2 regions of the Alteromonas sp. ABM1_013 genome follow, and region 1 is predicted to be linked to the other one. Evidence: predicted binding sites of a transcription regulator. Region 1 holds the regulator's gene; the other holds the start of a gene.
The links. The regulator LexA, encoded in region 1, represses DNA repair genes until DNA is damaged. The targets are predictions, from matches to a motif close to TACTGTATNNNNATACAGTA.

Region 1 (15,598 bases):
CATTTAGCCAAAGTAGTGTCGTACATTTTGCCTGTCCATTTAGGCAGCCAGTAATACACGGCCGCCATAATTGAAAAGACCGCCCCTGTTACCAGAACATAGTGAAAGTGAGCCACAACAAAGTAGGTATCGTGGTACTGGAAGTCCACAGGTGTTATCGCCAGCATTAGTCCAGATAGTCCACCAATGGTAAACAGCACGATAAAAGCAATAGCGAACATCATTGGCATTTCAAAGCTTAGTGAACCACGCCACATGGTCGCTACCCAGTTAAACACTTTTACCCCAGTTGGTACCGAGATAAGCATGGTGGCAAACATGAAGAACATTTCCATGTACACCGGCATGCCCGTGGTAAACATATGGTGAGCCCAAACTACAAAAGAAAGCAGTGCGATAGACGCCGTGGCGTAAACCATAGAGGCATAGCCAAACAGTTGTTTTCTAGAAAAGGTAGGGACAATTTGAGAAATAATGCCGAAAGCGGGCAAGATCATAATGTAGACTTCAGGATGCCCGAAGAACCAGAAAATATGCTGGAACATCACCGGGTCGCCACCACCTGCAGCATCAAAGAAGCTGGTTCCGAAAAACTTGTCTGTCAATACCATGGTCACCGCGCCAGCAAGCACTGGCATTACCGCAATCAGCAAGAACGCTGTAATAAGCCACGTCCATACAAATAGCGGCATTTTCATCCAAGTCATGCCTGGCGCACGCATATTAAAGATGGTCACTATCACGTTAATCGCACCCATAATGGATGAGATACCCATAATGTGAACAGAGAACACAAACAATGCTGTCGAATCGCCACTGTAGGTTGTTGAGAGCGGCGCATAAAAAGTCCAACCGAAGGCAGGGCCGCCACCTTCCATAAATAGCGAGCTAAGCAGAATTAAAAAAGCGCCAGGTAAAATCCAAAAGCTCCAGTTATTCATGCGCGGCAATGCCATATCTGGGGCGCCGATCATCATGGGGATGAGCCAGTTTGCGAGCCCTGTAAAGGCAGGCATTACAGCACCAAACACCATGATAAGCCCGTGCACAGTGGTCATTTGATTGAAGAAATTTGGTTCTACAATTTGTAGGCCGGGCTGAAACAATTCAGCGCGAATAACCATGGCCATTGCGCCGCCAACCAAAAACATGATGAAGGCAAACCACAGATACAGTGTGCCTATGTCTTTGTGGTTAGTGGTAAACAGCCAGCGCGTTATTCCTTTAGGAATATGGTCGTGATGTTCATGGTCATCATGTAGATGATCGCCATTTACTTGACCACTGTGAGGCGCAGAGGTATCTGGCGAAATAACTTCAGTTGCTTTGCTCATTTGTCTGCTCCTAGTTTCCGTTTGCCACTGCATTGACGTCTTTGGCCTGCACCATATCGCCCGTGTTATTGCCCCACGCATTGCGCTCGTAAGTGACTACCGCAGCAATTTCTTTAAGGCTCAGCATTTTGCTAAACGCTTGCATGGCTGTACCCGCCTTACCATGAAGTACAATGTCGATGTGACCTTGCTGATCCTCTAACGCCATCTTGCTGCCTTTAAGTGCTGGGAATACACCTGGTAAACCCTCACCATTTGGCATGTGGCACGCTGCACACGTAGCGTTGTAAACGCGCTCGCCTTCTTTCATCAATTCATCCATAGACATATTCATAGAAAGTAGACGCTGCTCTTCTTCTTTTGCTTTGCGAACAATTTCTTCTTGTTCACCCATCCATTTATCAAATTCAGCTGGCTCTTTAGCAATCACCACAACCGGCATATAGCCGTGGTCTTTTCCACAAAGCTCTGCGCACTGTCCGCGATAAATACCAGGCTCATTCACTTTGGCCCAAGACTCGTTAATAAAGCCCGGGTTGGCATCTTTTTTCACAGCAAAATCCGGGACCCACCACGAATGGATAACGTCGTCAGAGGTAATAAGAAAACGTACTTTTTTCCCAGTTGGAATAACTAACGGACGGTCAACTTCAAGCAGATAATTGTCGGTTTTTTGAAATTTGTTCTCTATTTGCTCACGCTGAGTAGCAAGCAGTGAGTAAAATTCTACGTCGCTGTCCATGTACTTGTAGTGCCACTTCCACTGTGAGCCTGTTACTAGCACAGTCATGTCAGGCTCAGACGTGTCTTCCATCGCAATAAGCGTGTTTGCCGCAGGCACAGCCATAAAGATGAGAATAAGAAAAGGTACAACGGTCCACGCTATTTCAACCTTCACGTTCTCATGAAAGTTAGCGGGCTTGGCGCCACGAGACTTTCTATGCAGATACATTGAGGCGAACATCACGCCAAAAACTACAACCGCGATACCTACACAAATGAAGAACATCAACATATGCAGATCATAGACCTGCCCACTGATGTCGGTAGCACCGCGTCTCAAATTAAGCGAAGAGGCTTCTTCACTAACTTCTTGTGCAAGAAGCAAAGGGGAGAAAAGCAAAAATGGTATTATTGAACACCACTTTGCAAAAACGGTCGTTAGTTGTTTCACTCAGCACCTCCGTAATAGCAAGACCAAAAACGCTGATTATTTTGCGCGCTGCCCTACCAAATGGTTTGCGAACGATTGACCCATCACCTCAACTTGTAAAACAAATTTAGAGTCATTGTTATTATTTTGTTAATCTCTGTATAAGAATTGCGCAATAATGCCGTGTCGTCTAGTCTTTTCTATTAAAAATTTAATGAAGAGGCTAATTTTTAACCATTTCTTGTGGCAGGCTTACGTTACAATTTTGTTGGAGAGGATATTGGGCGTGCTCGCGGCGCTTAAAAAATCAAACGCGCATTTTGAACGGGGTGTTGATGAGGATGAAGCTTCATTTGGTCATAAAATCAACAATTAACACATCGCTCGTCCTATTTTTCAAACAAACTTTCAAATAATAAATGTGTATTAGCCAATTCATTCTCGGGCCAAATAGCGCATATCTTTCGCACAATGGTGATGCCAGATTTCGTAGTTTTGAGACATACTAACAAACGCTAACCTAAGAAAATTAACTAAAATATGGTACTAAAAGGCATAAAAAAAGCGGCTAATACGCCGCTTTTGATTGAAGATGCTAAAACCTTACATCCAGTCGGCGTTTCTAATAACACCTACGGCAATACCTTCAATAGCAAAAGGCTCGCTGGCAAGGTCTACCTTAATTGGCGAAAACTCTTCGTTTTCAGCATGAAGTAAAACTTCACGACCGCGTTTCTCTAAACGCTTCACCGTAACGTCTTCATCCACCCGCGCGACCACTACCTGACCGTTGTGGACATCAGTTGTGCGATGCACAGCAAGAAGATCGCCATCCAAGATACCGATGTCCTTCATGCTCATGCCGTTTACACGAAGTAAAAAGTCTGCCTGAGGCTGAAACAAAGCAGGGTCGACCTTGTAGTGGGATTCTACATGCTCTTGCGCCAAAATTGGCTCACCAGCCGCCACGCGCCCTATTAGAGGCAAGCCTTCTTCTTCTGGTGCAGTATCCTCGAGGGGGATATTTAACTTAATACCACGCGAGGTACCAGGCAAAATTTCAATTACGCCCTTACGCGCCAATGCCTTCAAATGTTCTTCTGCTGCGTTGGCAGAACGAAAACCAAGTTGACGAGCTATTTCCGCGCGCGTAGGCGGCATTCCCGTTTCTTGCATGGTTGTTTTAATAAGTTCTAAAACTTCAGTTTGTCGAGCTGTGAGTGGGCGCATAAAAGACCTGTCTGTTCATACAGTTCCTGTAAGTATATACACCTAAAAGCAAATAACAAGCGCAAAGTCTTGAAACTATGGAGCAAGCTGCATGGGGCTAGCACCTAGTATATAAAAACTAGGGGGCTTAAGGCTGTCAAATACGTGAAACCTCGCGCAGCCTTAAGTTTTCATTACTCTAAAATAACTTGATTTCGGCCATTCTTTTTCGCCGTATATAGCAGTTTATCAGCTTTGGAAAGTAACACACTAAAGTCAAGATTCAAGCTATCCTCAGCAAAGACAGCACCAATACTTATTGTCACGAATATCGTGTCTTTCTTGTATTTAACTTCTGTTTTTTCAACAGCCTCTCGAAGTTTGTTAAATCGCCTTTCTTCGTCTCTTTTGTTGTCTGAAATTGCTACTATCGCAAACTCTTCTCCACCAAGACGTGAAACAATATCGGGCTCCACATAATATTCTTCGATGAGGTGGGCTACTGAAATTAGAGCTTGGTCTCCTGCATCATGTCCATAAGTATCGTTAACCTTTTTAAAGTGGTCTATATCGATTACCGCTACGCTCACTCTATTGCTTTGTGCAGAGAGCTGATGGCATTTATCAACAAAAGCTCGTCGATTGTACAGCCCAGTTAGCGAGTCAGTCATGGCCAGCTTACGCAACTTCTCTTCAGCTATCGCGCGTGATTCTTCCAGTTCAACCGCATAGAAAAGACCGGCTAATGCATCTAATAGAGGTTGCAAAAACTCAGCATCATCGAAGGTGTAGGGCTCGAATTTATTGGCTAAACCAATCATGCCCACCACTCTATCTTTGATCTTAATCGGTAGCCCTAAAAATCGACTAATGCGGGGGTGCCCTTGGGGCACCCCTTTTGAGTTTGGATGACTTCCTGAGGCATTACTAATCGTTACCTCACCGGTTAAAATTGTGGTACCGAAAAGGTTATCGAAACTACTGAAATACAAGTTTCGCTTTTTGTACTCGTTGTATTGCGTAAAGCTGCTGCTGTCCCAGACTATTTCAGAAATAGCATGAATAAACAGCTTCGATGCATCGCCTTCACCTTTCATTTGCCCAATGAAAGCGAACTGACTATCCGAGATATCAATAAGCTCGGGTAATACCGTTTGGCAGGCCATGGTTAAATCGTTGTTCTGAAGATAAGAGGCACGGGTTTTATTTATAAATTGAAGTAGTTGGGTTTTCTTTTTCTCATGAAGCTCACTTTCCATTCTCTGCGTAATGTCGCGATGAATACCAGCAACGCGAATAGCCTTACCCGTAACGTCAGATTCGACGGTTTTTCCATAGGTTTCAACCCAAACCCACGCGCCGTTAGTATGTTTCATGCGAAACGTGGTATTGAAAACCTTACTTTTACCAATGATGTGCTCGTTTAATTGTTTTTCTACTTTTACATAGTCCGCAGGGTGAATTAACTGCCTGAAAAAGCGAGAGCTGGTATCATAGTACTCATATTCCATACCGACGATATCACACCAACGCTTGTTTACTTGGTTTACGTCAGCGGCCAAATTCCAATCCCATGTGCCCAATTCAGAGGCTTCCAATAACAGCCGCATGCGCTGGTTTGTTTTGTTGAGCTTGTCTTCCACATATTTTTGGTCGCTGGTGTCAAATAAGAACGCCTGAACTGAAGACAACATACCGTCTTCACGGAAACTCGCCGTAGAGATCATACTTACCCAAATGGTACGTGTGGGCGTGGCTATTTGAAGACGACAAGTATGCGTTTCCACGCCCTCCATATGCGCCTGCATGGCAAACGTAAAGTCGCCCTCAGCGTCCTGCGTTAAAACATCGCCAAGCTCAACTGCACCGCTCAGTAAATCTTGGGACGATATGCCCAAAACGCGCTCACTATTATTTGAGATATGAACCAGTTTGAGCGACGTAGTATTTCGCCACGTAGCCAGAACAATAGGGGACTTTTCTATTAGCCCATGCTCACGCTTGAGTGCTTCATGCTCTTTAGAAAGAGAAATATGCTGGCTAACAAGCGCACCAATTCTATTCAGCACTTCAAGATATTTGGCATCAATTTCTCGAGGAACAGTATCGATAAGACAGACAGCACCAATAATCTCATCATTAATTTCAATGGGAGTTCCTGCATAAAAGCAGATGTGCGGCTCGCCCGTGACTAATGGATTATCTTTAAACTTGGGGTCCTCGTGGGCATTGTTAACAACAACTTGTTTGCGCTCTTCTACAACACGACTGCAAAAGGCATGCTCACGGCTCACTTTAGAAAGTGTAGTTCCATATCGCGCTTTGAATGTTTCTTCAAATTCACCAACAATTCCTATTAGCGCGATGGGCACCTTATATGCCCCTGCTAACACAACCATAAGGTCGTCAAGATCTAACGGCACCTCATCACTGAGCAAAAAGTCATCAATCGTCTTTAACCGGTTTTGTTCATCCACTACTACATGCTCACATTCATTAACCCTTATAAAAGTAGTAATTATCAAAGCTTATAGCAATTTAAATACTTCTAATGTTGCATTGCTAAAAGGGTCAGTGAGCCTTACCCTAAACAAAGTTACGAAGATATAAAAATACAGGCGCTTTTGAACTTCATGAACTTACCGCTAGGTAGGGAGTCTGTAAAACAAGCAAATCAATAACAATGGCTCGTCGCGAGATTGTGACGCGATTGTGTTACACTTCACCCGTTTTTATTTCATAGGATTACATAATTCATGTCGTGGATGCGAAAAGCCCTTCTGTCGGTATTTCATTATCCTGTTAAGTTACTGGTTAAAGCTCACAGTATTCCAGTTAACGTTGAAACCGAATTAGGAATAGATAAGAGCAAGCCTATTGTTTATCTACTTCCCACTAACTCAGTGACCGACCAGCTTGCGCTGAGAATGTCGACTAAATACCTGGGCCTTCCTAGCCCAACTGACACGCTTACACTGGCAGGTCGAGAGTACTCATCGACTCTATTTTTACGTAAAACTCAGCCTCTTTTTCGCTCATCAGCCAAAGATACGGGCATTGAAGACGTTTTCACTGACCTTTTCCATTTGCACCGAGACCACGAAAACCTCGATCTACAGGTAGTTCCTGTTTATGTAACCTGGGGTCGTGCACCAGGGCGCGGTAACCCAGGGTTGAGCGACTTAATTGCTGATAACGCTGCACCGAGCTGGCTACGTAAACTTTTCATCGTGCTGTTTTTAGGCCGTGATAACTTTATTAACTATTCTAAAGCTGTCTCGGCGCGCGCCATGTCAAATCAGCATGGTAGTGACCAAAGCATCGCACACAAACTTGTACGCGTAGCAAGTACTCACTTTCAACGTAAACGTCAAAGTATGACAGGCCCTACGCTGCTAGAGCGACAAGAACTCAACAACAGTGTATTGGGTTCAGATGCAGTACGTCGTGCAATCGCCGAAGAGTCAAAAAGCAAAAAGGTCACCCACGAAAAGGCTAAAGAGCGGGCTCAAAGCTATATCACCGAGATTGCTGCAGATTATCGTGAAGGGCTTATCCGTTTCGGTGACAGATTGCTGACACGCATTTGGAACAAGATTTACAACGGCATTAGCGTAGGTCATGCAGAGCGTATACGTGAGCTGGCCGCTAACGGTCACGAAATTATCTATGTGCCTTGCCACCGCAGTCACATGGATTATCTGTTATTAACTTACGTGATTTATCACGAAGGTATGGTAACGCCTCACATTGCAGCGGGTATCAACCTTAACTTCTGGCCTGTTGGAAAAATGTTTCGCAGAGGAGGTGCATTCTTCCTACGTCGTAGTTTTGCAGGCAACAAGCTCTATACCGCGGTATTTAGAGAGTATTTAGAGCTGCTGTTTAACAAAGGTTACTCTGTAAAATACTACCCTGAAGGTGGACGCAGCCGTACTGGTCGCCTAATTCCACCGAAAACCGGTATGCTGGCCATGACAATTCAAGCCATGCTTAAAGGCGTTAACCGCCCAGTTAGTATTGTTCCTGTCTACATTGGCTATGAAAATGTGATGGAAGTGAAGAGCTATTTGAACGAGCTTAAAGGCTCAAAGAAGAAAAAAGAGTCTAACCTTCAGGTTTTCTCAGCCATTCGTAAGCTTAAGAATTACGGGCATGGATATGTGAACTTTGGTGAGCCTATCGCTCTTAATCAGTTCCTTGAAAGCCATGTGCCGAACTGGCGCGACTGTCGCGATGCCGAGCCAGAGAAAAAGCCTGCTTGGTTAACACCTGCCGTTAATGAGTTGGCTAACAACGTCATGACGCGCATTAACCGCGCTGCGGCACTTAACGGCATGGCATTAGCTTCGCTATGTTTACTGTCTTCTAAAAGGCAGACCATGAGTGAGATGGAGCTTAAACAAGCCATGGATGACTTCATGAACTTGTTCAAAACAGTGCCCTTTAGTGATGACGCCACTATTCCAGATTCATCAGCACAAGAATTGCTTCGGGATACATTAAAATTAGGTCGTTTTGATGTTAAAGAAGACGATTACGGACGTTTGATCAGCCCTCAGCCTAAATCTGCTGTATACCTAACCTATTATCGCAACAATATTTTGCATTTGTTCGCCATACCCGGCCTTATCATGGCGTCTATCTTCGCTAAGAAGGGCGCAACCAAGAACAGTATTTTCCAACTCATTGCAGCACTTTATCCTTTGCTGCAAAAAGAACTGTTTTTGCATCTAACACAAGATGAAGCACTTGCGCATACTGATGCGCTGATCACCGCGATGTTAGACAACGGGCTGTTGCGCCAAAAAGACGGTGAGCTTCTCCCCCCAGATGCACACTGCAAACAGTTCCATTCTGCTTGGTTATTAAGCCGCTGTATGCAAGAAACATTGCAGCGCTATGCCGTAGTACTGACTATTCTCGATAAAGAAAAAGTAATTAGCCGCAGTGCATTAGAGCGAGAAAGTAAACAAGTTGCTGAGCGCTTATCAGCCCTTTATGGCTTAAGCTCTCCTGAGTTTTACGATAAGAACGTATTATCTAGCTTTATCGGCGCATTAAAAGATAATCATTGGTTAGATTCAGAAAAAGACGGCAGCTTAAAATACTCGGAAGAGTGTGAAGCCTTGCGGGCTGACGTGATGGCGCTGATATGGCCTGAGATGATTCAGCATTTGGAAAATGTTGCGCTTAATTCGGCAAATTAGCGTTGTAAGCAACAAAGACTATCGCTTTGTTAAAGGCGTAAAAAAACCCATGCATCCGCATGGGTTTTTTATTGGCCGTATTCCTAACTTATACCTATATTTCAATAGGCACTCAGCCAGGCCTCCATAGAGGCTGATATAGTAAAGTTGAAATAGTGCCGCTTTGTATCGCTCCTCGGTAAACCTGCGCTTAACGTGAAGCAATACAAAGCGAAAAAAGGTTTAAAACGAACTAAGTTTCGCTTTTGAATGTATAGCTATCGAAGGCTGCTGTGCATAGCGGACAAAACGTTATGCTGGTTGCGACAGAAAAAAGCGATACGCAGGGTTATCCGTTACTTCTTCAACCTTATAGCCTAACTCGGCAACATGCTGGTTAAAGTCATCTCGGCTTTCTGGCGCAATATCAAAACCAGCCAATACCAAGCCTTCCGCAGCCCCGTGGTTACGATAGTGGAATAAAGTAATGTTCCACTGCTCACCTAACGTGTTTAAGAAGTTCAGTAGTGCACCTGGGCGCTCCGGGAACTCAAAGCTGAACACTTGCTCGTTGAGTATAGTTGGCGGGCGACCGCCTACCATATGCCGAACATGAAGCTTAGCTAACTCGTTATCCGTTAGGTTAACGCAGTCATATCCTTTACTTTCAAGGTCACTTTGAAGGGTCGCAAATTCTTGTTGACCGCCTTTTAGCTTAACCCCAACAAAAATATGCGCTTCGCTCTCACTTGCGTAACGATAGTTAAATTCAGTAATCGCTTTTGCCCCAACGCATTCACAAAACTGTTTAAACGCGCCTTTAGTTTCAGGAATTTTAACGGCAAAAACGGCTTCTTTCTGCTCGCCTAATTCACAGCGTTCCGACACGTAGCGCAAGGTATGAAAGTTAATATTTGCGCCACATAAAATACCGCCTAACTTTTTACCTTTAAGGTCGTGTTGCTTGGCATATTTACGAATTGCCGCTACAGATAGTGCACCAGCAGGCTCGGCTATAACGCGGGTATCATCGAAGATATCTTTTATAGCCCCGCATATTTCATCATTGCTAACCGTAATGGTTTCATCGACTAAACGGTTACACAGGCGAAAAGTTTCTTGCCCCATCACTTTCACAGCCACGCCATCGGCGAAAATACCTACGCTTTCCAGCTCTGTAGGCTCGCCTTGCGCTTTTGCTTTAATAAAACAGGCCGACTCTTCTGACTCAACCGCTACAATTTTTATACTGGGTTTGAGTTGCTTTAAGTACACCGCAATTCCCGCGGCTAGGCCACCACCGCCAACAGCAATAAACAAAATATCCAGGTTTGGGTTTTGCTCTAACAGTTCTCGTGCAACCGTACCTTGCCCAGCTATTACATCGGGGTTGTCGAAGGGAGGCACAAAAGTATAGCCGTGGGTATCACACAACGCTTTGGCATGGTTGCTTGCCTGGTCGAAGCTCGTGCCATGCAAGACTACATTTACGTTATCACCACCGAAACGACGTACAGCGTCCACTTTAATATCAGGGGTGGTTTCTGGCATCACGATAGTCGCTTGAATGCCCTTCATTTTTGCACTGTATGCTAAGCCCTGTGCGTGATTACCCGCTGATGCGCCAATAACGCCAGCTTGCAGCTGTGCTTCACTTAATGAGCAGATGCGGTTGTAGGCACCGCGCAGTTTAAAGCTTTTCACTGGCTGCTGATCTTCTCGTTTCAAAAAGATCTCATTGCCAAGCTCAGCTGAAAGCAAAGACATATAAGAAAGTTCACTAGCCACCGCCACATCGTAAACGGGAGCGAGTAATATCTTTTTTAAATACTCGTGGTCGCTAACGTGCTCGTTTTCCATTACAAGTCTTCCAACTTACTGACATCGCGCACTGCACCTTTGTCGGCACTGGTTGCTAGCGCGGCAAAGGTCTTAAGTGATGTAGACACTTCGCGTACGCGATCTTTTGGTTTCCAGGGCTTATCGCTTGCTTCCATTTTTGCACGGCGCTCGGCAAGTGCTTCATCTGAAATAACGATGTTGATGCTTCTGTTAGGGATATCTATTTCAATCTTGTCCCCGTCTTCAACTAAGCCAATACCGCCACCGCTGGCTGCCTCTGGTGAACAGTGTCCAATAGACAAGCCGCTTGTACCACCACTGAAACGCCCGTCGGTTACTAGCGCGCAGTGCTTACCCAGCCCCTTCGATTTCAAATACGACGTTGGATATAGCATTTCCTGCATGCCTGGACCACCGCGAGGGCCTTCATAGCGAATAAACACGACGTCACCGGCTTTTACTTCGTCACCTAAAATACCTGCCACCGCATCATCTTGGCTTTCGTAAATACGGGCAGTGCCGTTGAATTTTAGAATAGACTCATCCACACCCGCTGTTTTTACAATGCAGCCATCTTCGGCCAAATTGCCGTATAACACCGCTAAGCCACCTTCTTGGCTAAACGCATTGTCGATAGAGCGAATACAACCATTTTCACGGTCGGTATCGGCCTCATCCCAGCGACAATCTTGGCTAAAGGCTTTAGTAGTGCGAATACCCGCAGGACCTGCACGGAAAAAAGTTATCGCATCTTCGTTTTCAGGGTTAGTGATGTCCCACTCGCTGATAACCTCAGTAAGCTGCTTGCCTAAGACGTGATTAACATCGGTATTTAGTAAGCCCGCTTTATTTAGCTCGTTCAAAATACCCAGTACGCCACCGGCACGGTGAACGTCTTCCATATGATATTTTGGCGTAGACGGCGCTACTTTACATAAGTGAGGCACTTTGCGAGACAAGCGATCGATATCATCCATAGTGAAAGGCACTTCACCTTCCATCGCTGCCGCTAGCAAGTGCAAAATGGTATTGGTTGAACCACCCATGGCAATGTCTAGGCTCATGGCGTTTTCAAACGCTTTAAAGTTAGCAATGTTACGTGGCAATACACTTTCATCATCATCGCCATAATAACGCTTACAAAGCTCAACAATTTGCTTACCTGCTTGCTTAAATAAGCCTTCACGGTCGGCGTGAGTGGCCAGCATAGAGCCATTGCCCGGTAGTGATAAACCTAACGCTTCAGTTAAGCAGTTCATTGAGTTTGCAGTGAACATACCTGAACACGACCCACAAGTAGGGCAGGCAGAGCGCTCAATTTCGTCAGTGTCGGCATCGCTCACTTTATCATCAGCAGCCGCTACCATGGCGTCAACTAAATCAAGTTTAATCAGCTGGTCTGAAAGCTTGGTTTTACCCGCTTCCATTGGGCCGCCAGATACGAATATAACGGGCACGTTCAAACGCATAGACGCCATTAACATTCCCGGGGTGATCTTGTCGCAGTTAGAAATACATACAATGGCATCCGCGCAGTGTGCGTTCACCATGTACTCCACTGCATCAGCAATGATTTCACGAGACGGCAAGCTATATAGCATGCCGCTGTGTCCCATGGCGATACCGTCATCTACCGCTATCGTATTGAATTCTTTGGCGACACCACCGGCTTCTTCCACGCTGCGCGCTACTAGCTGACCAAGATCTTTGAGGTGAACGTGCCCAGGTACAAACTGCGTAAATGAATTAGCAATAGCAATAATAGGCTTACCGAAATCAGAATCTTTCATTCCGGTTGCACGCCATAGCGCACGAGCACCGGCCATATTTCTACCTTGTGTGGTAGTTGCAGAACGTAACTTGGGCATAAATCCTTCCCGTTAATTTTAGGTGCTAGGGTTTAATGCTAGACCTTTATGTGAAACTTAAAAACAGTGGTAAACCAGTAATGCTTTGGCTTGTTTTCCAATACGCGCTGTTTTACTCAAAATTGCATGTCATACTGATGATGTATTAAATCATCTTAGGTCGTTCAAGCGAAGGGCGACAAAGCCTTACTGCTTACAGATCAGTAGCGCTTTGTTTTATATGATATCTTTGACTTACAATGCCGTATTCCTTTGGCATTATAAAAATGAAATGTTGTTCGTTAGGGGCTATGGCTTTACCCCTAAACGCAATGCGCGCTAAACCGCGAATTGGTATTGGGCAAACAAATAGCATGAAACACACGGTTTGATCAAGTTTTTGCGGTAGAAATAGCGAGTTCTTAAGAGTAGTAAAAGGGTAATAAGCATGTTCGATTGGTTTCACTGGTTAAACCTGGCAGGCGTTGCCGTGTGTGCAATTTCAGGCACCCTTATGGCTTATCAAAAACGCATGGATGGATTTGGCGTGGTAGTGCTTGCCAGTGCTACAGCCATTGGCGGCGGTACCTTGCGAGATGTGATGCTAGATGTGCCCGTGTTTTGGATTGCCGATACCGATTACTTGTACACCACGCTAATTGCCGCCTTTATTCCCATTGTTTGGCTGCGAATTAGCCCACGCTTCCCTTTTCACTACCTGTTAATCGCCGATGCTTTTGGGCTAGCACTTTTTAATGTAGTAGGCATAGAGAAAGCCTTAGCCAACGACACAGGCATGGCAGTAGCGGTAGCAATGGGCACCATTACTGGCGTATTTGGGGGGTTATTACGAGACGTAATCTGTCGCGAAGTACCGCTGGTACTTAACGGCGAGCTTTATGCGATGACCTGTATTGCTGGCGGTATTGTATATGGCATCGCACTTGAATTTAACCTTGCTACCCAATGGTGCGGTATTGCAGCCCTTGCAACCACGGTATTGTTTAGGCTAGGCGCCATGCGCTGGCATTGGCAGCTACCTGTATTTTACAACGATCAACATTAGTATTTAACTTCGTTGCCTGGCTAGGCAATCAATGCCCTAGTTTGATGAGTATTGGCGATAAATCCCGTCGTTAGTACAGTTACATCTTCATCCCACTCGCTCTAGAGTTTATGCCCAGTGCGTTGGCTATTTGGCCGCGCCTAAGTTTTGAAATTTTAATTAGGCAAAAAATGAGCGCGTAAGAAGAGAGGGTATTCACAATATGGGAATGGCTGTTGTTAAAACCTTTGCAGGGCAGGGAGTGTCAGCACCAGAGGTAAGTGTTGAAATTCACTTGGCTAATGGCCTACCTGCCTTTCAACTGGTCGGTATGGCGGAAACCAGTGTGAAAGAAGCCCGTGAGCGGGTACGCAGCGCGCTAATTAACAGTGGTTTCGAGTTTCCTGCCAAACGTATAACGGTTAATTTAGCGCCAGCTGATATCCCAAAGTTTGGCGGCCGGTTCGACCTTCCTATTGCCGTTGGCATTTTAGCAGCATCGGGTTACATTTCAGATATTAGCCTGCTTAATATTGCCTTTGTGGGCGAGTTAGCGCTAAACGGTGAGATTAAACCGGTTAACGGGCTTATTCCTGTAGTGATGACGGCAGCAAACGAAGATATAGCCCTCGTATATCCAGGAGATAACGACGTTGAAGCAGCCTTGGTTTCCCACGCCACACGTTTTCCCGCATTTGATCTTCTATCTGTCTATGAACATCTTACCGGTAACAAAAAGCTCGCCAAAGGCCAGCCTTTCACTTCTCATTCATCACGTAACTCCCCAACGGGTTGGGACGATATTATCGGCCAAGAGCAGGCTAAACGAGCTCTAATTGTTGCAGCTAGCGGGGCTCACAACTTATTGATGGTAGGCCCGCCAGGCACAGGTAAAAGCTTGCTTGCCAGTCGAATGTTGTCGCTATTACCGGATATGAGTGAAGAAGAAGCATTGGAAGTCGCGGCTATTCACTCAGTGAAAGGCGAAAAGCTAAATGCTGAACGTTTTCTAACCCGCCACTTACGCTCGCCCCATCACACAAGTTCTGCGATAGCGCTTACTGGTGGCGGTTCTAATCCAGTGCCAGGAGAAATTTCGCTGGCCCACAACGGTATTTTGTTTTTAGACGAACTCCCCGAGTTTGGTAGAAAAGCGCTGGATGTATTGCGGGAACCGCTTGAAACCGGTGACGTGCATTTATCCCGTGCATCAGGAAGTGCAACCTATCCCGCAAATTTTCAACTCGTAGCGGCCATGAACCCCAGCCCTACTGGGGATATCGACGACAACCGTCTAACACCTCAGCAGCAGCTGAACTACTTAAACCGTTTGTCAGGCCCGCTGCTAGATAGAATAGATATACAAGTCGAGGTGCCTAGACTTCCAGACTACGACTTGCCAGAGCGGGGTAATAGACCTAATGACTCATTGCATGACATGCGGGAAAGGGTTATCGCTGCACGGCAAAGACAGGAGTCTCGACAAGGCAAACCCAATGGTGCGCTGCACGCAGGTGAGCTTGCCGATATATGTTTGCTAGATGACGCAGATCTCCTCTTTTTACAAGCAGCCGCGAAACAACTTAATTTATCTATGCGCGTATTTCACCGCACGCTGAAAGTGGCTAGAACCATTGCCGACCTTGAAGAAGAAAATGCCGTATCCAGGGCTCATATCGCAGAAGCGCTGGGCTATCGTGCGCTCGATAACCTTATAAAGCAGCTCAGTACTAACTGAGCGCAACTAATAAAATAATTTACCCTCGAGAATGCAAATTTAGCTGCATGAAGGCGTTGATAAGCGGTTCGTTTTGCTTATCTTGTAAACAACATAGGCCAAGGGCATAAGGCTCGATATCTTCAACCTGAATTTGGGTTACCGCATTAGCCATACTGGAGTGGTCGAGCACTACCTTTGGCACAAAGCCTACACCACACTCTAGCGCTACCATGCTTACAATTGCTTCGTTACCGCCTAC
Region 2 (15,598 bases), on a different contig from region 1:
TGTCACAGCCTAGAGGATCGTCAGCAGCGAAAATGACATCTATCACATTGCCCGCGGCATCTTTCACTTCTGTGGTATTCACCACCTGATACGGGCCTTCACTTTTGGTGGTATCAGACCAGTTACCGCTTACAAGTAAGGTGCCCTCCTCGCCAATATCAAACATTAGCTGAGCACGAAACGCTTTAGTATCGTCGTTATAGCCGTCCTCTCCGCCGCCTACTGAACCCAAGCGCGTATCGGGTGCTGCACCGTCTTCGTAAATATTTTCAAGTATTTCACCTTGCTGATTGGTAAACCCAGAAAAGCGACCATAAATGCCGTCTGCTATTTCCCCGGATATTGCTCCTTCAAAACGATATTGTTCGAAACGGGCTGCGGTAAATTCCGCATAACCTTCGGTGTCGGCGGTAGGTTTTGCGGTAACGGTATTTACCAGCCCACCCGTAGCGTTTCGGCCAAATAATGTTCCCTGCGGACCTTTTAAAATTTCTATACGAGCTACGTCGAATAAGCCAAAGGTTTGGGCTTGGGTACTTGCTAAATATCCGCCGTCCACGTAGACCGCCACCGGCGCTTCCGCCAAGTCAGCGTAGTCGTTCTGTACCACACCTCGAATATTAAAAATAGCGCGCTGCCCACCAATATCCCCGGCTAACGACACGCCTGGGGTAAACGCAATAAGCTCGGTACTGCTTTCAAGACCAAGCGCCTCTAGCTGCTCCCCCGAAAAAGCGGTAATAGCGATACCCACATCGCTTATATTCTCGTTGCGCTTTTGCGCGGTAACTTCAATACTTTCCCAAACATTCTCTGCAGCAAAGGCCGCTGGCGTACTTAACGCCATCCCAACGGTTAACGCCAGCAGACGCTTGTGTGTGTTTAACGTATGCATGTTTTACTCTCGTTTATAGTTCTTTTTAACAAGCCTTGCGGCGGTGTTGTCCCGATATTTTTATAAGAGTAACTGTCGACGTGAACTGCTTATCGATTGCCACTGGGGTGCAAACCTAAAGCAGGACTGGAGAGTAACTGCCAAAGGTTTGCGGGTTTAAATTGTTATAATTAATGGCATAGCTTTTACTACCCACCGCCAGTGAACATTTGCCGTTTTTAGCTAAAGGCATTAATGCACCGGCAGCATGTAGTTTTTATTAACTTGTTAGTTAACTAGGAAATGAAAAGCTGACTCCTTCTCTAACACCACTTGAGGGCCAACGTTGGGTAATAGTTTTGCGTTTAGTATAAAAACGCACGCCGTCAGGTCCGTATGCATGAAGGTCGCCAAAGAGTGAGCGCTTCCAACCACCAAAGCTGTGATAAGAAACAGGTACAGGCAGCGGTACGTTTATGCCTACCATGCCCACCTGAATATTGTCGGAGAAATAACGGGCAGCTTCACCATCGCGGGTGAAAATGCAGGTGCCGTTGCCGTATTCATGCTCGTCAATAAGCTGCATGGCTTGCTCCATACTTTCAACGCGCATTACCTGTAATACCGGGCCAAAAATTTCAGCCTTATAACTTGTCATTTCAGCCGTGACTTTATCGATGAGCGTAGCACCTAAGAAAAAGCCAGTTTCATACCCCTCGACTGTTGGGCTTCGCCCGTCAACGACTACTTTAGCGCCTTGCTCAGCTGCACTTGTTATGAAGCCTTCTACTTTCTCTTTATGCTGCTGTGTAATAAGCGGGCCAAAATCATTAGATGCATCGTCAAATGCCCCCACTTTTAAGTCTTTCATCGCCAACTGCATTTTATCTACAATCTCATCGGCTATCTTGTCGCCCACGGCAACCACCACAGAGAGCGCCATACAGCGCTCGCCCGATGAACCAAAGGCTGCGCCTAACAGTTGATTAACCGCGTTATCAACGTCAGCGTCAGGCATAACAATGGCGTGATTTTTAGCCCCGCCTAGTGCTTGGCAACGCTTGCCGCTAGCATTGGCTTTTGAATAGATGTATTCGGCGATAGGCGTTGAGCCTACAAAACTTACTGCTTTGATGCGCTCGTCATCGAGTATTTGATCAACCGCTTCTTTATCACCATTGATTACATTGAAAACACCGTCGGGTAACCCAGCTTCTTTAAGTAGCTTTGCTAGGAAAATAGCGCAGCTTGGGTCTCGTTCTGATGGTTTTAAAACAAAGGTGTTACCGCATACAATGGCGAGCGGAAACATCCAAAGCGGCACCATAGCCGGAAAGTTAAATGGGGTAATCCCTGCCACCACACCAAGGGGCTGAAACTCGCTCCATGAATCTATACTTGGGCCCACATTTTTACTGTGTTCACCTTTAAGCAACTGCGGCGCGCCACAGGCAAATTCTACGTTCTCGATACCTCGCTGTAGTTCGCCTGCCGCGTCATGGCTTATTTTTCCGTGCTCGGTGCCAATTAGCGCGATAATTTCATCAGCATGCTCTTCAAGTAAGCTTTTGAACCTAAACATAACGCGAGCCCGCTTGCTTACCGGCGTGTTTCGCCATTGTGGAAAAGCTTGGTGCGCGTTAACAATGGCTTCGTTTACGGTAGCCTTCGATGCCAGTAAAACCAGCTTCTCTGCTTCGCCCGTTGCTGGGTTATACACATCTTGCATACGCCCTTTTGGGGTACAGGTTTCACCATTAATAAAGTGGCCTACTACTTTCATTGGGTATCTAATCCTTCAGTTATGCGTCTTTGCACGCGCTGTGATATCCGCGCTGGTAATATAAAAGTGCGTCGGCGTCTTGGTCTTGTTTAATGTCTACTACTTGGCAAAAAAGCACATCGTGTGTAGCAACACTTTTTACATCTATGATCACGCAATCAAAACTGACTGCGGCATCGAGTAGTTGAGGGCAGCCAGTTGCTGACTCGCCCCATTCGCCAATTTCGAAGCGTTCACTCATAGGCGCTTTACCACCGAAGGTGTTTGAAATTGACTGATGCTGCGAGGTTAGCGTGTTAATAACCAGATGCGTGCTGTTCTTAAATACCTTATGCACAGAAGCGCTGCGGTTTAAACACACCAGCAAAGTTGCTGGGCTGTCGCTTACGCTGCACACTGCCGTTGCTGTAAAGCCAGCGCGCCCTTCTGGGCCAGTCGTTGTAACGACGTTTACCGCTGCCGCTAAGCTAGACATGCCTTCACGGTATTGCTCAGGCGTAACCGGGGGAAGCACTTCTGTTACTGCGTTTTTTATTGCTGTAATAGTCATACAAATATCCTTTGTGTTGGCGTTACAATATTTGACAAGCTTGCTCGAAACTTAAGCGAGGCAAACGTTTGTGCACTTTCTTTCCATCGCCATAACCAATGTTAAGTAAGAAGTTCACCTTCCACGTGCTATCGGAAAAGAATGTGTCGTTAAGTAATTTGGGGTTAAAGCCAGACATGGCACCGGCATCAAGACCGAGTGCGCGCGCGGCGCTAATTAAATAAGCGCCCTGCATGGAACTGTTTCGCATCGCGGTTTCATAAGCGGCTTCAGGGCTTGAAGTAAACCAGCTTTTCGCATCCGCATAAGGAAATAACGTAGGTAGTTCTTCATAGAATTCTTCGTCGAAAGCTACGATAACCGTGCAAGGTGCGGTCATGGTTTGCTCTACGTTACCGCTTGAAAGACAAGGCTTGAGTTTTTCTCGCCCTTCATCTGAGGTTATAAAAACAAATCTCGCAGGACTGCAATTTGCTGATGTCGAGCCTACTTTCACCAAGTCATAAAGCTGCTTTAGTACCGCTTCATCTATCTTTTTATCGAGCCATGTAGTGTGCGTATGAGCACCGCTAAATAACTGAGCTAGACCACTTTCGCTAATGGGGGCCTTTATTTCATATTCAGCTTTTTCTGATACCGTCATTTCAAATTCTTTCCAGTTTTTAAAGATTCTTAAGTACTGTTTTAGCCGTCTAGGTATTGGGTTAGCCGATTAAGCTATGCGCGCTAAGTAATCCCATACCAATTTATTAAATTCCTCAGGCTCGGTAATGCTTGATGCATGACCGCCATATTCCATTACCGATAGCTCTGCGTTAGGCATGGCATCAGCTAGTATTTTCGAGCGCTGCCATGGAACCAAAGTGTCGTCTTTATTTGCCAGCGCTAATGTTGGTGTAGTGATATTTGCTAGCTTGTCATCGATATCGAACGCACTTAGCGCGCCGATACGAGCTAGCAAGTTATCTACATCCGGAAAATTGTTGAGTAAATGTGCCTCTTCATCGTCTAAATGCTGGGCATTAGCAGCTATCCAATCAGGTGGAAATAGCAGCAGTGCTTGCAGTTGTAGGTACATATCTTTTCTATCCGCAGCGAGTAAGGCTTTGCGTATGTCAAAGCAGCGCAGAGTGTGCGGATTGGGGCTACTCCATGCGTTCACTAGCACTAGGCTTTGCAGAAGGCTGGGCTGAGTTAAACCGAGTTCTAAGCCCACCAGCCCTCCAAGTGCATGCCCAACAAAATGGCATTGCTGTACTTCTAGTTTTTTCAGCAAAGCGGCCAGTTCATTGGCCATATCAGAAATACTGTAGTTCGCTGGTAAATCACCCACACTTTTGTTGGTTCCAAGCTGGTCGTAAGTTATCACTCGGTAGCCTGGGGTAAAGTCAGCCAGTTGAGGCTGCCAAAACTTAGCAGCCCCGCCTAGCCCTGAGCTGAAAACAACCGTTGGCGCGTCGGTCGACGTCAGACCATGTATTTCGTAATGTGTCTTGCCGTACATTTCGCTGCGTATTTCGCCCTGCATTTTGCCGCTCATGTGGGCGTAGCTTGCCTGCGTATCAGAAGGCATAAAGCTCACCTATATAAAACCAATGAGCACAATTAATGGGAAGTCCAAACATAACCGCTTACCCAATGTGTGCTGTAGAGGCAATTTCAATTAAGGCTTCAGGCTTTACCAGCCCAACTTTAATGCAGTAGCGAGCAGGCTTTTCGCCTGGGAAGTATTCGGCGTAAACCTTGTTTACCGCGGCATAGTCGTCCCAATCGGTAATAAAAATTGAGTTGAAGGTGACGTCATCCATAGTGCCACCCGCCTCTTCAATTACACTTTTTATGGTTTCTAACACATGGCGAGTCTGCGCTTCAGCATCACCTACATGCACCACATCATTGTTTTCATCAAACGGCAAAGTGCCTGACACATAGAGAATATTGTCAGCCATGGAGCCCGGAACAAAAGGGGCTATTGGCGTTGACGTACCCGCTGGAATAATGGCTTTCTTCGGCATGTTCTTATCCTTTTCATTGCGCTTTCTATGCATTGCTGCCTGGCGCCTATAAATGGTTTATTTCAAATCGTGTAAACTGATTTATCGCGTTGTTTTTGTCTGTGTAGCTATTTGAAGCTAAGAAGAAACGCCTAACTCGCCTCTTCAAACACTTCACAGAACTGCGCGGTGGTAGACACCCACCCGAAAAACGTCTGAATGTTGAAAAGTGAGGCCTCGTGAATATCTGGCGGGCCAGCTTGATATGCCGCATCAGCCAGCACAACACCAAAATATTCCAGGTGAAAGCCATCGCGCAGCGTAGATTCAACACACACATTAGTTGCAATGCCTGTAAACACTAAGTTGCGAATACCATGTGCGCGCAGCATGCTGTCTAAATTAGTATTGTAAAAACCGCTGTAACGGGTTTTCGGAATAACGATGTCGCCATCCTGAGGCTTTAGGGCATCGACAAGCGCGTAATCCCATGTCCCCTTGGCAAGCAAACAGCCCTTTAGCTCTGGTTGTTTACGCATGGTTTTAAGGGCATTAGATTTGTACCAATTCGGCGAACCTGGGCCGCCCGCCTCTTTATAGTCGGCATCCCATCCATTTTGTAAAAACACCACCGGCATACCAGCTGCCCGTGCGGTTTCCAGTACCTTAACGGTATTCTCAATGACTGGTGCCGTGGTGGAAACGTCAAAACCCGCTTTGTCTAAGTAACCATTTTTACTGGCATAAGCATTTTGCAAATCCACCACAATTACGGCAGTTTCCGCAGGGTTTAACGTTAACGGTTCAGGCTTAGCTGGTAGTACGGGCTGCCCTGTTTGGCGCGCTTGAAAGCACCCTGACACTTCAAATATTTCACCGGCTGACATTAGGCGGCTCCCGATGTACTAAGCAAGTGCTGGCGTGATTTCATTAGCGGCTGAATTTTAGTGCCAAAATCGTCCATGCCTTTAAGGAAGTCATCAAAGGTCAGCAACACACCTTCACAGCCTGGCACTGTGGCTATTTCATCAAGCATAGAAGCGACTGATTCATAAGAGCCAACAAGGGTACCCATATTCAGGTTTACCGCTGAGGTTGGATTGGTCATGTCGCGAATGTTGGTGTCTTTGCCTGACTTTTTGTCTGCCGCGCCTTGCGTTGCCATCCAATCTAACGCTGACTGATCTTTACCGTCTTTATAGCTTTCCCATTTAGCCATCGCTGCTTCGTCGGTTTCATCAGCAATGATCATGATAAGTACCGCGGAGCCAACGCTGCGACCTTGCTTTTCAGCGGCTTCGGTCAAGCGCGCAGCGGTAGGCGCAAATGCGGTAGGTGTATTCACACCTTTACCAAAACAGAAGTTATAGTCGGCGTGACGGGCCGAGAAATCCATGCCCGCGGCACTTTGCCCAGCACAAATAAGCGGTATTTTACGCTGTGGTTTAGGTAGCATGCGGCAGTCATCCATTTGGAAATGCTCGCCTTTAAAATCACTTTTCCCTGTTTCCCAAAGCTCTTTCACAACTTTGATGTATTCATCTAAATATTCGTAGCGGTTACCGAAAAATTCATCGCCCGGCCACATGCCCATTTGCGAATATTCAGGGCGTTGCCAGCCAGTAACCAGGTTGACCCCAAAACGTCCGTTAGAAATAGAATCGATAGTACTTGCCATGCGAGCCATGATCGCTGGTGGCAAGACCAACGTTGCAGCTGTGGCATACAGTTGTATTTTTGAAGTAACAGCGGCAAGACCAGCCATCAAGGTAAACGACTCTAAGTTGTAGTCCCAAAACTCTGTTTCACCGCCAAAACCGCGCAACTTGATCATAGAGAGCGCGAAGTCCATATCGTACTTTTCTGCCTTCATTACAATCTCTTTGTTGAGATCGAACGATGGTTTGAACTGAGGCGAATTTTTAGAAATTAACCAGCCGTTGTTACCAATCGGAATAAATACACCTATATCCATGTTGTTCCCTCTGCTTGTCTGCGTTTTAAGCGGTTTACCCCGCTTTTTTTAAGGTTGCCGAATTCAAAACATTGAAGTGGCGGTATACATAGTGAACAGCACAAAGCAGGCCAATTTATTAAACACTTAAATTTCAATAACTTAAATATCTTTAACTTTGAAATTAGACCTATTGGTTCAATTTGGAACATCCAGTCCAGTGCAACTGAACTTAATTGGTGCATATTTGTGCAAATGGGTTTATAGGTTAGAAAACTGCGCGTAAACTATGCGCCAGATTGCAGAAATCCGGTTAAGAAGAATTGAGTAGTGAGTAAATCTGAAGACCAATTAAATACAAAAACAGCAAGAGCATTTAGCCCTACTACCCAGAAACGAAGAGAAAAGGCGCTTCAAGAAAAGCGTAACCGCATTATGGATGCTGCCCTTTCTCTGTTTTCAAAAAACGGTGTAAGCGGCACAACCGTAGAACAAGTATCGGAATTAGCGAATGTATCAAAGAGTAATTTACTGTATTACTTTAAAAGCAAAGATGGCCTTTACTTATCGGTAATCACTCACCTATTAGATGTATGGCTAACGCCGCTACAAAGCTTTTCTGCAGAACAGGAACCCATAGCCACCTTGAGTGAATACATAAAAGTAAAACTTGAAATGTCCCGGGACAATCCGGCCGAATCTAAACTTTTTTGTATGGAAGTGGTACAGGGTGCTCCTCTTCTAATACAGGAATTAGAAACGCCGCTAAAGGCCTTACTCGATGCAAAAAGCGCTGTCATTAACGAGTGGATAAAAGCGGGTAAGTTAAAACCTGTTGACCCCATACACCTAATTTTTAGCATTTGGGCTATTACGCAGCACTACGCAGATTTCAGCGTGCAAATTAAAGCGGTCACCGGCAAAGATTTAAGCGAGCCCAACTTCTTTGATAGCACGCTTAGTAACATTCAGCACATTATTTTAGACGGGCTAAAGCCTTGATAAAAACCTAATCAACCGGGGGAACACTTAATGTGTTTTGTTCAGATAACACCTGCAGTAGGTCGTTATAATTTTTGAGTGAGTACTAAAAGCCCCCTACAAAGGTAATATAGACGAACTGTCTTTTAGAAAATTCTTAAGGCGCTCAACATTGGTGATAGCTATTCCTCCATATCGTTTCTCTATAAGTTGCAAGTCATACAACTTAGTTAGCGACTTATGTGCGGTAAGTACTGTTACTCCCAACCTCTCTGCATAATCGCTTTGCCGCAGGGGTATAACGTCACTTTGTGTCGTCAAATATGACTGGTAAATCAACTTAGCCAACTGAACATAAGTGGGTAAACGTCGAATATCATCTAGCCTTTCTAGCGCCGCGTGAAGCTTTATTGCGAGTGATCGAGAAATAAAGTCAGAGATTACAGGATGCTGGTTTATAAGAGAACGAAAAGCAGGTTCAGGGACCTGTAGTATCTTACATTGCGTTAGCGCTTGTGCGTGGTGGGTTCTGGCAAGTGAAGCATATAGCGTAAATTCTCCAAACGTATCTCCGCGTTGCAGTATGGTGGTAATTTGATAACTGCCGTCTAGTCCATAATTACCTATTTTAACTTCTCCAGACATAACAATAGACAACCCTTTGTTTTTGCTTCCTCTATCGTGAATAGTCGAGGTCGCTGCATAGGTTTTTACCTTTCCAAAGGGTATACAAATATCGAGATAATCATCAGGCATAACCGTCTGCTGTATACCGTGAATGTAAGACATGCTCATTAAATCTATATAAGTATATATTCTGCAATGTTAACGCAATGTAAATTCACACTCAACAATCGTGTGTGGGAGTAATTACTATGAGCTATCAATGGGCAATTTTGGCCGTTTTTGTTACGTTTGCTTTGCTGGAAGCCAAGAGCGGTAAGCTATTTAAAAAAGCTACGGAAGTCAGCGATGATGGAAAAGTAGAGCTTATCGGTACGTTACTATTATTTACCGTAACACAACCTCTGGTTCTCTTTTGCTCTGCCGCAATAATGGGGTTAGCATTCCCCCAATTTCAGGGAGTACTTGCAGATTCCTCTATTCTCTTGCACTTAGCGCTGCTTTTAATATTTGATGACATGATGCAATACTGGTGGCACAGGCTTTCACACTCAACCCGGTTTCTCTACAACTTACATAGAGCCCACCATAACGCTAAATACATGAGTGTTCGTATTATCTACAGAAACAACTTCTTCTATTACTTATTTATGCCGTCATTATGGTTTTCTGGCGCGCTAATCTATATGGGATTGGGCTGGACCTACGCCTTTTATTTAGTGGTTAAGCTTACTGTGATAACTGGCGCTCATGCAGAGTGGAAGTGGGACAAAGTACTGTACAGTATACCTTGGTTACACCCTATTGCTTGGGTGGTTGAGCGCACCATATCAACGCCTTCTACACATAGTGCGCATCATGGATTAAAAGCAGATGACGGCGTGACCAATTACAAAGGTAATTACGGCAACCTATTGTTCTTTTGGGATGTATTATTTGGTACCGCTAAGATAACAAGGCAATATCCTGCGCAATACGGTATTGAGGGTATGTTTTACGCCGACTGGAAAGAACAACTAATTTGGCCGCTGTACAAAACCCCGAGAAAGCCAAAGCAGTTAAAGACTGAGTCTTCCAATAAGGGATTACCTGTGCTTAATTCAGAGCAACTAACAAAGCAACAGGCAGCGAAGACTAGCGCTTAGTATGGCATCAAAAAGTTATGGGGTCAGAGTGATGACTCTGACCCCATAACCTTGTAAGTTCGTGATAAACTTATAACTCAAACTAAGACAGAGCAGCTCCAACATATGAACCAACAACCCAATAACCCGCTTCACGGCTTAACGCTAGAGAAAATCGTAACGCAGCTTCATGAGCGCTACGGCTGGGACGGATTGTACTACCGCATAAAGGTGAACTGCTTTAATAACGACCCTTCAATTAAGTCGTCGCTTAAATTTCTTAGAAAGACCCAGTGGGCGCGAGATAAAGTAGAGCAGCTCTATATTCAAACGTTTAGTGATTAGTCACTGATAAAGTGCGTTTTACAATGCACCATATTTTATTGGGGGTCAGAGTCCTGACTCTGACCCCACTGTTATTTTTTGCTAGGCGTCTTTGTAGAGTGTAGCTATCCACTTCTCTTCATTGATGAAATTCCAGCTCCAGTCGGCCCACTTTTCATCTAGGCCCATCGCTTTTACTTCATCAAGGGTTTTGCCGTCTTGCTTGAGTTTCTTAACGTAGTCAAAGGTTTCGCTGATCATAGCTAAAAATGCGGTGTATTCTTGCTTGTTGCTGATTTCGCCGTGGCCCGGAATGATAATGGTCTCGTCATCTATTTTCGCTAGCAACTGCTCTACCGATTCCATGTAGCCTTCTACATTGCCACCTGCACCTTGGTCAATGTAGGGAAAACGACCATTGAAGAATAAGTCGCCCGTATGCATGACGTTGGGTTGCTCAAACCACACTACGCTATCGCCATCAGTGTGACCTACCGCTAAATGCATTACATGTAAGGTCTCACCATTAAAGTAAATTTTAATGCCATCTTCATAGGTAATGGTTGGCAGGGCTTCCGGTTTTATCTTTTCGTCGTTAGCTAGCCGAACGCGCACATTTTCATGAGCGAGAATGGTGGCACCTTTGTGACTGTGAAAAAATGCATTAGAGCCTGTGTGGTCGCCGTGATAATGAGTGTTTATCACATATTTAGGCTTGTCACTGCCTAACTCACCAAGCTGTGCTGCTATTTTTTCAGCTAGAGGCGCAAATTGATCGTCAATGATCAGTACCCCGTCTTCCCCAGCTGATACGCCAATATTTCCACCTGCGCCTGTAAGCATGTGCACAGAGCCTTTTATCGCGGTTGCCTTTACTTCGACATCGGCGAACCTGTCTTGTGCATTTGCGGGATTAACCGATGAATAAATTAAAGGACTAGCAGCTAAGAACGCAGCTACAATGTGGGTGCTAAAACGAGGGGCAGTTTTCATTATTATTTCCTTGTAAGAAGCCTGTTTAAATAAGACCTCTTACACTATGACCTAATTTCACAATTAGATCATTTTTTCGTCATTAGGGATATCACCCACATAAGCAAAACGAGGAAGTGTCTCTCCGTCTTTTTCCACTGACTCTAAAAACATATCGAGAGGGCGAACCCATAACGCCTTTTCGCCATAACACGGCCGATATACCACTAATTTACTTTCGTCTTCTGAGTGGGTGGCTACTTCGTAAACATCGTATAAATTGCCTTTATAATGCTTGTAACGGCCGGGGGTTTTAAGTTGTATTGAATCCATTGTGACCTTCAAGGTAAGTGTTGCGTCAAAGAATAAGGCGCTAGTGTTAATTAAATTGGCTCAAAAGGCAAAACCAGCTGTTGTGTTGATTGGTCGGCGGCGAGGCCTATATGCACGCCTACAAGACGGATGCCACGCCCTGTTGCGCGTTCAAAAGCTTCCTGCATTAATGTACGAAAATAAGCTTCATCAAGCGTAGCGCAACGATGTTCAACCGTGGTCAGCTGAAAGTCGTTAAACTTAAGCTTTACGCCTTGTGTGCGAATACGCACAGGCTTGCCCGTCCGCTTCTTATGGTTTTCCATTCGCTCCTGAAGCTTTTCAAACAAATGGGGCAAGAAGTCGATGCATTGCTCGATAGTGTGTATATCTTCGCTTAGCGTGCGCTCTACGCCTATAGACTTGCGCTCTCGAGATACTGACAACTCGCGCTCATCGATGCCATGAGCCCGTTCCCATAGCACACTACCGAATTTGCCCAGCTCTTTTTGAATGCGTTCGAAAGGATACTGGCGAACATCGTTACACGTATTCAGCCCCATGCGCTGAAGCTTTTGCATGGTAACTTTGCCTACGCCTGGAATTTTCTTTAGCGGCATTTCGCGTACAAACTCATCAAGTTTATCGGGCGTGATCACGCAAATACCGTCAGGCTTGTTTTCATCGCTGGCTACTTTTGCCACGAATTTGCAGGGCGCGACACCTGCTGAAGCGGTAAGACCTAACTCGCTTTCAATACGAGCACGTATTTCTTCAGCTATTAATGTAGCGCTGCCACCACAAAACTCACTGTTAGTAACATCCAGATAGGCTTCATCTAACGATAGGGGTTCAATAAGGTCGGTATAGTCTGCAAAAATTTTACGTATTTTTTGCGACTCAGCGGCATACACCTCCATGCGCCCTTTTACTAGCGTGAGATTGGGACATAATTTTAGGGCATACGCTGTTGCCATAGCCGAGCGCACACCAAATTTGCGGGCGGGATAATTACAGGTAGAGATAACACCGCGACGGTCGGCACTGCCGCCAATAGCAATGGGAATATCGCGCAAGGCTGGGTTATCGCGCATTTCTACTGCGGCGTAAAAACAATCCATGTCAACGTGGATAATTTTTCGCATTACCTGCCTTTGTTCTTAACGTGCTCACACGAAACTGTATAAAAAGACAGTATATTATCAATAGCGTTTAATTACACTACCTCGTTTTGATAATTAACGAGATTGATTGGTCCTCACTCTTTTGCATGAATGGCTTAAGTTAAAACGCGTGTTTTTTTACAGAACGTTTCCAGAATAAAAGTACTAAACAAAAAGCGGCGACACACCAACATTGATGTGTCGCCGCTCAATTATGTAAACGCCAAAACAAGTATCAAAATTGCCCCAGCAGTTTTACTTAATTCACTCTGCCTAACCAATACATTACCCGAGATGTTGCCATCATCACTTCTAGGCTTCCCTCAGCAGACTTTCTCGCGTGTAGAGAGTGGCTGCGGGCCGGACCAATCAACGCAGGGCTTTTCCAAATACTGATGCCTTCAACCGTCATTTCGCTGAGTTCAGAAGCACCGTAGTAACTCCAATCATTGTCATGCGCCGTTGTCACAAGAAGTGTCTGTTCAGTAGCGGTTGCTGGATTGGCTACCATGTCTACAATAACCTTATTTATCGAAACTTCCGATGTCTTGGTCAAACTGGTGTCAGCTACATCATACATAACTAGAGATTGGTTCTGATTATAACAGGCCAGTTCAGCGGCAGCGTCACTATCAGCATTAATAAAGGTAAGGCGCGCGCAAGAAATATCGGCGCTTGCTTGAATAGAGAAACCTGATGTTGTTGGTTTGAGTAATTGCGTTATGTCGTCGCCTTGAGAAAGCGCCACGTACACATTGCCATTGATCGCGGCAATATCAAAATCACGGAAATATTGAGGCATGGTGTAAGTGGCCAACATAACTTGATTATTCACGTCGACCGCTTTTAATGTGCGACCATCAACATACACTGCATCATCGAAACCATCGTTATTGAAGTCGAATGCCTTGATAACTGAAACATCATTTGAATAATCGCCTGTAATCTCATATTGAATAGAGAAATCATTTAATCGCATTGCAGCGAATGCGCCATCATAGGTTTCTGCACTAGGTAGGAATAAATCACCAGCACCGTCATTGTTGTAATCGGTAGTTACAGCAACACTAGAGTTATCCCAGTTAGAAGAAATCTCTTCACTAGTAATGTAATTCCCTGTGTTCTCCATTAGTAAGACCTTAGAGCCGTCATAACCACTACCCGTGCTTGGCACGAAGAAAACAGCACGTTCGTCACCAGGGTACAAATCTGCCCACCCAGCCGCACTAAAGCTATCTAGTTGATGTGTGGTTGCCGACGTTTTTATTGTTGCAGAAGTGGCTGTGACATCTGCCGTTACGAGTAAATTTTCACCAGAATGTGTAGTACCGGTGCCCCATAACAGTTCGTTAAGGCCATCATTGTCGGCATCGCCAAGGGTCAGCGAGGTCGAACCATGATCAACCATATCAACGCTAAATACTGAAGTGAGCGTGTTACTAGACAGCTTCATGGCGTGGACATTGCCCCATTGGCAGTCCCCTACAAGCAATACAGGATCACTATCGTCAGTCAGTTTTCCTGCGCTAATGTCGCAAGTATTAAAATTCTCAACACTCGTAATTTGAGACTTGTCTTGTGCTGAGTACACATAGATGTAAGACCAACTGTCAGCGCCTACAATTTCATCAATACCGTCGCCATTTATATCGGCAACGGCAATGTGATGACTACCAAATCCTGAGTTCAGAAACCACTGGTTTTCACCAGAATCAAGGTCATAGACCAAACCAGAATTAGTAACCAGCTCTAACTGAGTGTCGGAATCTACATTACCCAGAGCAATTTCATAGGTATCTTCGGCGGTAAACGTAAATAAAGGTGTTTCGGGCGAACTAAGGTCTACCACCACAATATCACTGGCTTCGCCGTAATCACGTGGTGAGTATAGGTAGGCCAATTCATCGTCACCATCATTATCTATGTCACCGAGAACGGCACTATGTATGTAGTTGTCGGTAGTTAAAAGCGTTGTTGCCGTTTCGTCAATGTCGGTAACAACGGATACGCCGTGTTCAGATATCACTAGAATATCGGGGTAATCGTCGTTATCAAAATCGGTACTGAGGACTTGTTTTACTGTTCCACCTTGCTCGATTTTATAGGGGTACATCCAAGTTTGGTTGTAGATGCCGTTTTGATAAGACAGTAAAAATACGCGATTTGCAGAATCGGTGGAGAGAACTTCATTGTCACCGTCGTGGTCGAAATCACCCACTACCATTGAATTGTTCAGTTTAGGCACTTCAATACCCGAGCGAGCTAACTCTTGAACGTCATTATTAGTCACTGAGACATCAGTTTTGACTACTTCGGCACCTTCTTCACCCGTTGAAAAACCAAATTCGTAAAGTTGGGTTTTAAACAACTGATTACTCGGCGCTTGCCAAGAAATCAATCCATCTTCGTTAATGGTAGCGCCTGAAGGCGCTGACACTAAGGTCGGAACCCCTTGATTGTCGCCAAGATCAGGGTCAGACACAATTGCACTAAATTCGATATATTCGCCAGGAGACACCGATTCAGGTAAGTTTTCGAACGCTACTTGTGCCGGTGCATCCGCCAGAGTGATTGAAGTGCGATCTGACTCTACAGTGTTAGCGCTATCAGAGACGACCATAGACACTTCTACTACATCGTTAAATACAGCGCGGTAGGCTGGAAAGGTATCTCCAGTAACGTCTTCTACTAAAACACCGTTGAGATACCAGCGGAAACTGACAGATAAATCTTCGTAATCTGTATCGCTATCATTATAATAACCAGGGCTAACAGTAATGGGTGTCGTCGTGTCCACGTTGTCCCAGGTATAAAAATCAGGTGCATAGACTGTGGGTGGCATGGACATGTCAGCAATAGCGACAAGTGATCTGTCTGCAAGGTTACCACTAATTAAATCATGGCCATCAATTATAAATGTACCTAGGTCGTAGGTACCGTCGT

Region 2: a site for LexA is predicted at 12,670-12,689, ahead of dinB (DNA polymerase IV). Genes of this name have one in related genera too.

What each region holds. Positions count from the first base shown of each region.
Region 1 covers NZ_JBSWXH010000004.1:502,634-518,231, forward strand. The annotation lists gene ctaD (cytochrome c oxidase subunit I) at 1-1,334, opposite strand, end outside; gene coxB (cytochrome c oxidase subunit II) at 1,345-2,508, opposite strand; gene lexA (transcriptional repressor LexA) at 3,091-3,717, opposite strand; gene ACXAGK_RS14160 (sensor domain-containing diguanylate cyclase) at 3,891-6,173, opposite strand; gene plsB (glycerol-3-phosphate 1-O-acyltransferase PlsB) at 6,453-8,906, shown strand; gene ilvA (threonine ammonia-lyase, biosynthetic) at 9,198-10,745, opposite strand; gene ilvD (dihydroxy-acid dehydratase) at 10,745-12,595, opposite strand; gene ACXAGK_RS14180 (trimeric intracellular cation channel family protein) at 13,023-13,640, shown strand; gene ACXAGK_RS14185 (YifB family Mg chelatase-like AAA ATPase) at 13,843-15,357, shown strand; gene ilvY (HTH-type transcriptional activator IlvY) at 15,377-15,598, opposite strand, start outside.
Region 2 covers NZ_JBSWXH010000007.1:83,261-98,858, reverse strand. The annotation lists gene ACXAGK_RS19055 (TonB-dependent receptor) at 1-895, opposite strand, end outside; gene ACXAGK_RS19050 (CoA-acylating methylmalonate-semialdehyde dehydrogenase) at 1,167-2,657, opposite strand; gene ACXAGK_RS19045 (flavin reductase) at 2,677-3,207, opposite strand; gene ACXAGK_RS19040 (malonic semialdehyde reductase) at 3,230-3,850, opposite strand; gene rutD (pyrimidine utilization protein D) at 3,920-4,780, opposite strand; gene rutC (pyrimidine utilization protein C) at 4,839-5,222, opposite strand; gene rutB (pyrimidine utilization protein B) at 5,354-6,088, opposite strand; gene rutA (pyrimidine utilization protein A) at 6,088-7,176, opposite strand; gene rutR (HTH-type transcriptional regulator RutR) at 7,486-8,157, shown strand; gene ACXAGK_RS19010 (Crp/Fnr family transcriptional regulator) at 8,254-8,925, opposite strand; gene ACXAGK_RS19005 (sterol desaturase family protein) at 9,012-9,905, shown strand; gene ACXAGK_RS19000 (VF530 family protein) at 10,011-10,229, shown strand; gene ACXAGK_RS18995 (MBL fold metallo-hydrolase) at 10,311-11,201, opposite strand; gene ACXAGK_RS18990 (DUF1653 domain-containing protein) at 11,265-11,513, opposite strand; gene dinB (DNA polymerase IV) at 11,564-12,637, opposite strand; gene ACXAGK_RS18980 (FG-GAP repeat domain-containing protein) at 12,915-15,598, opposite strand, start outside.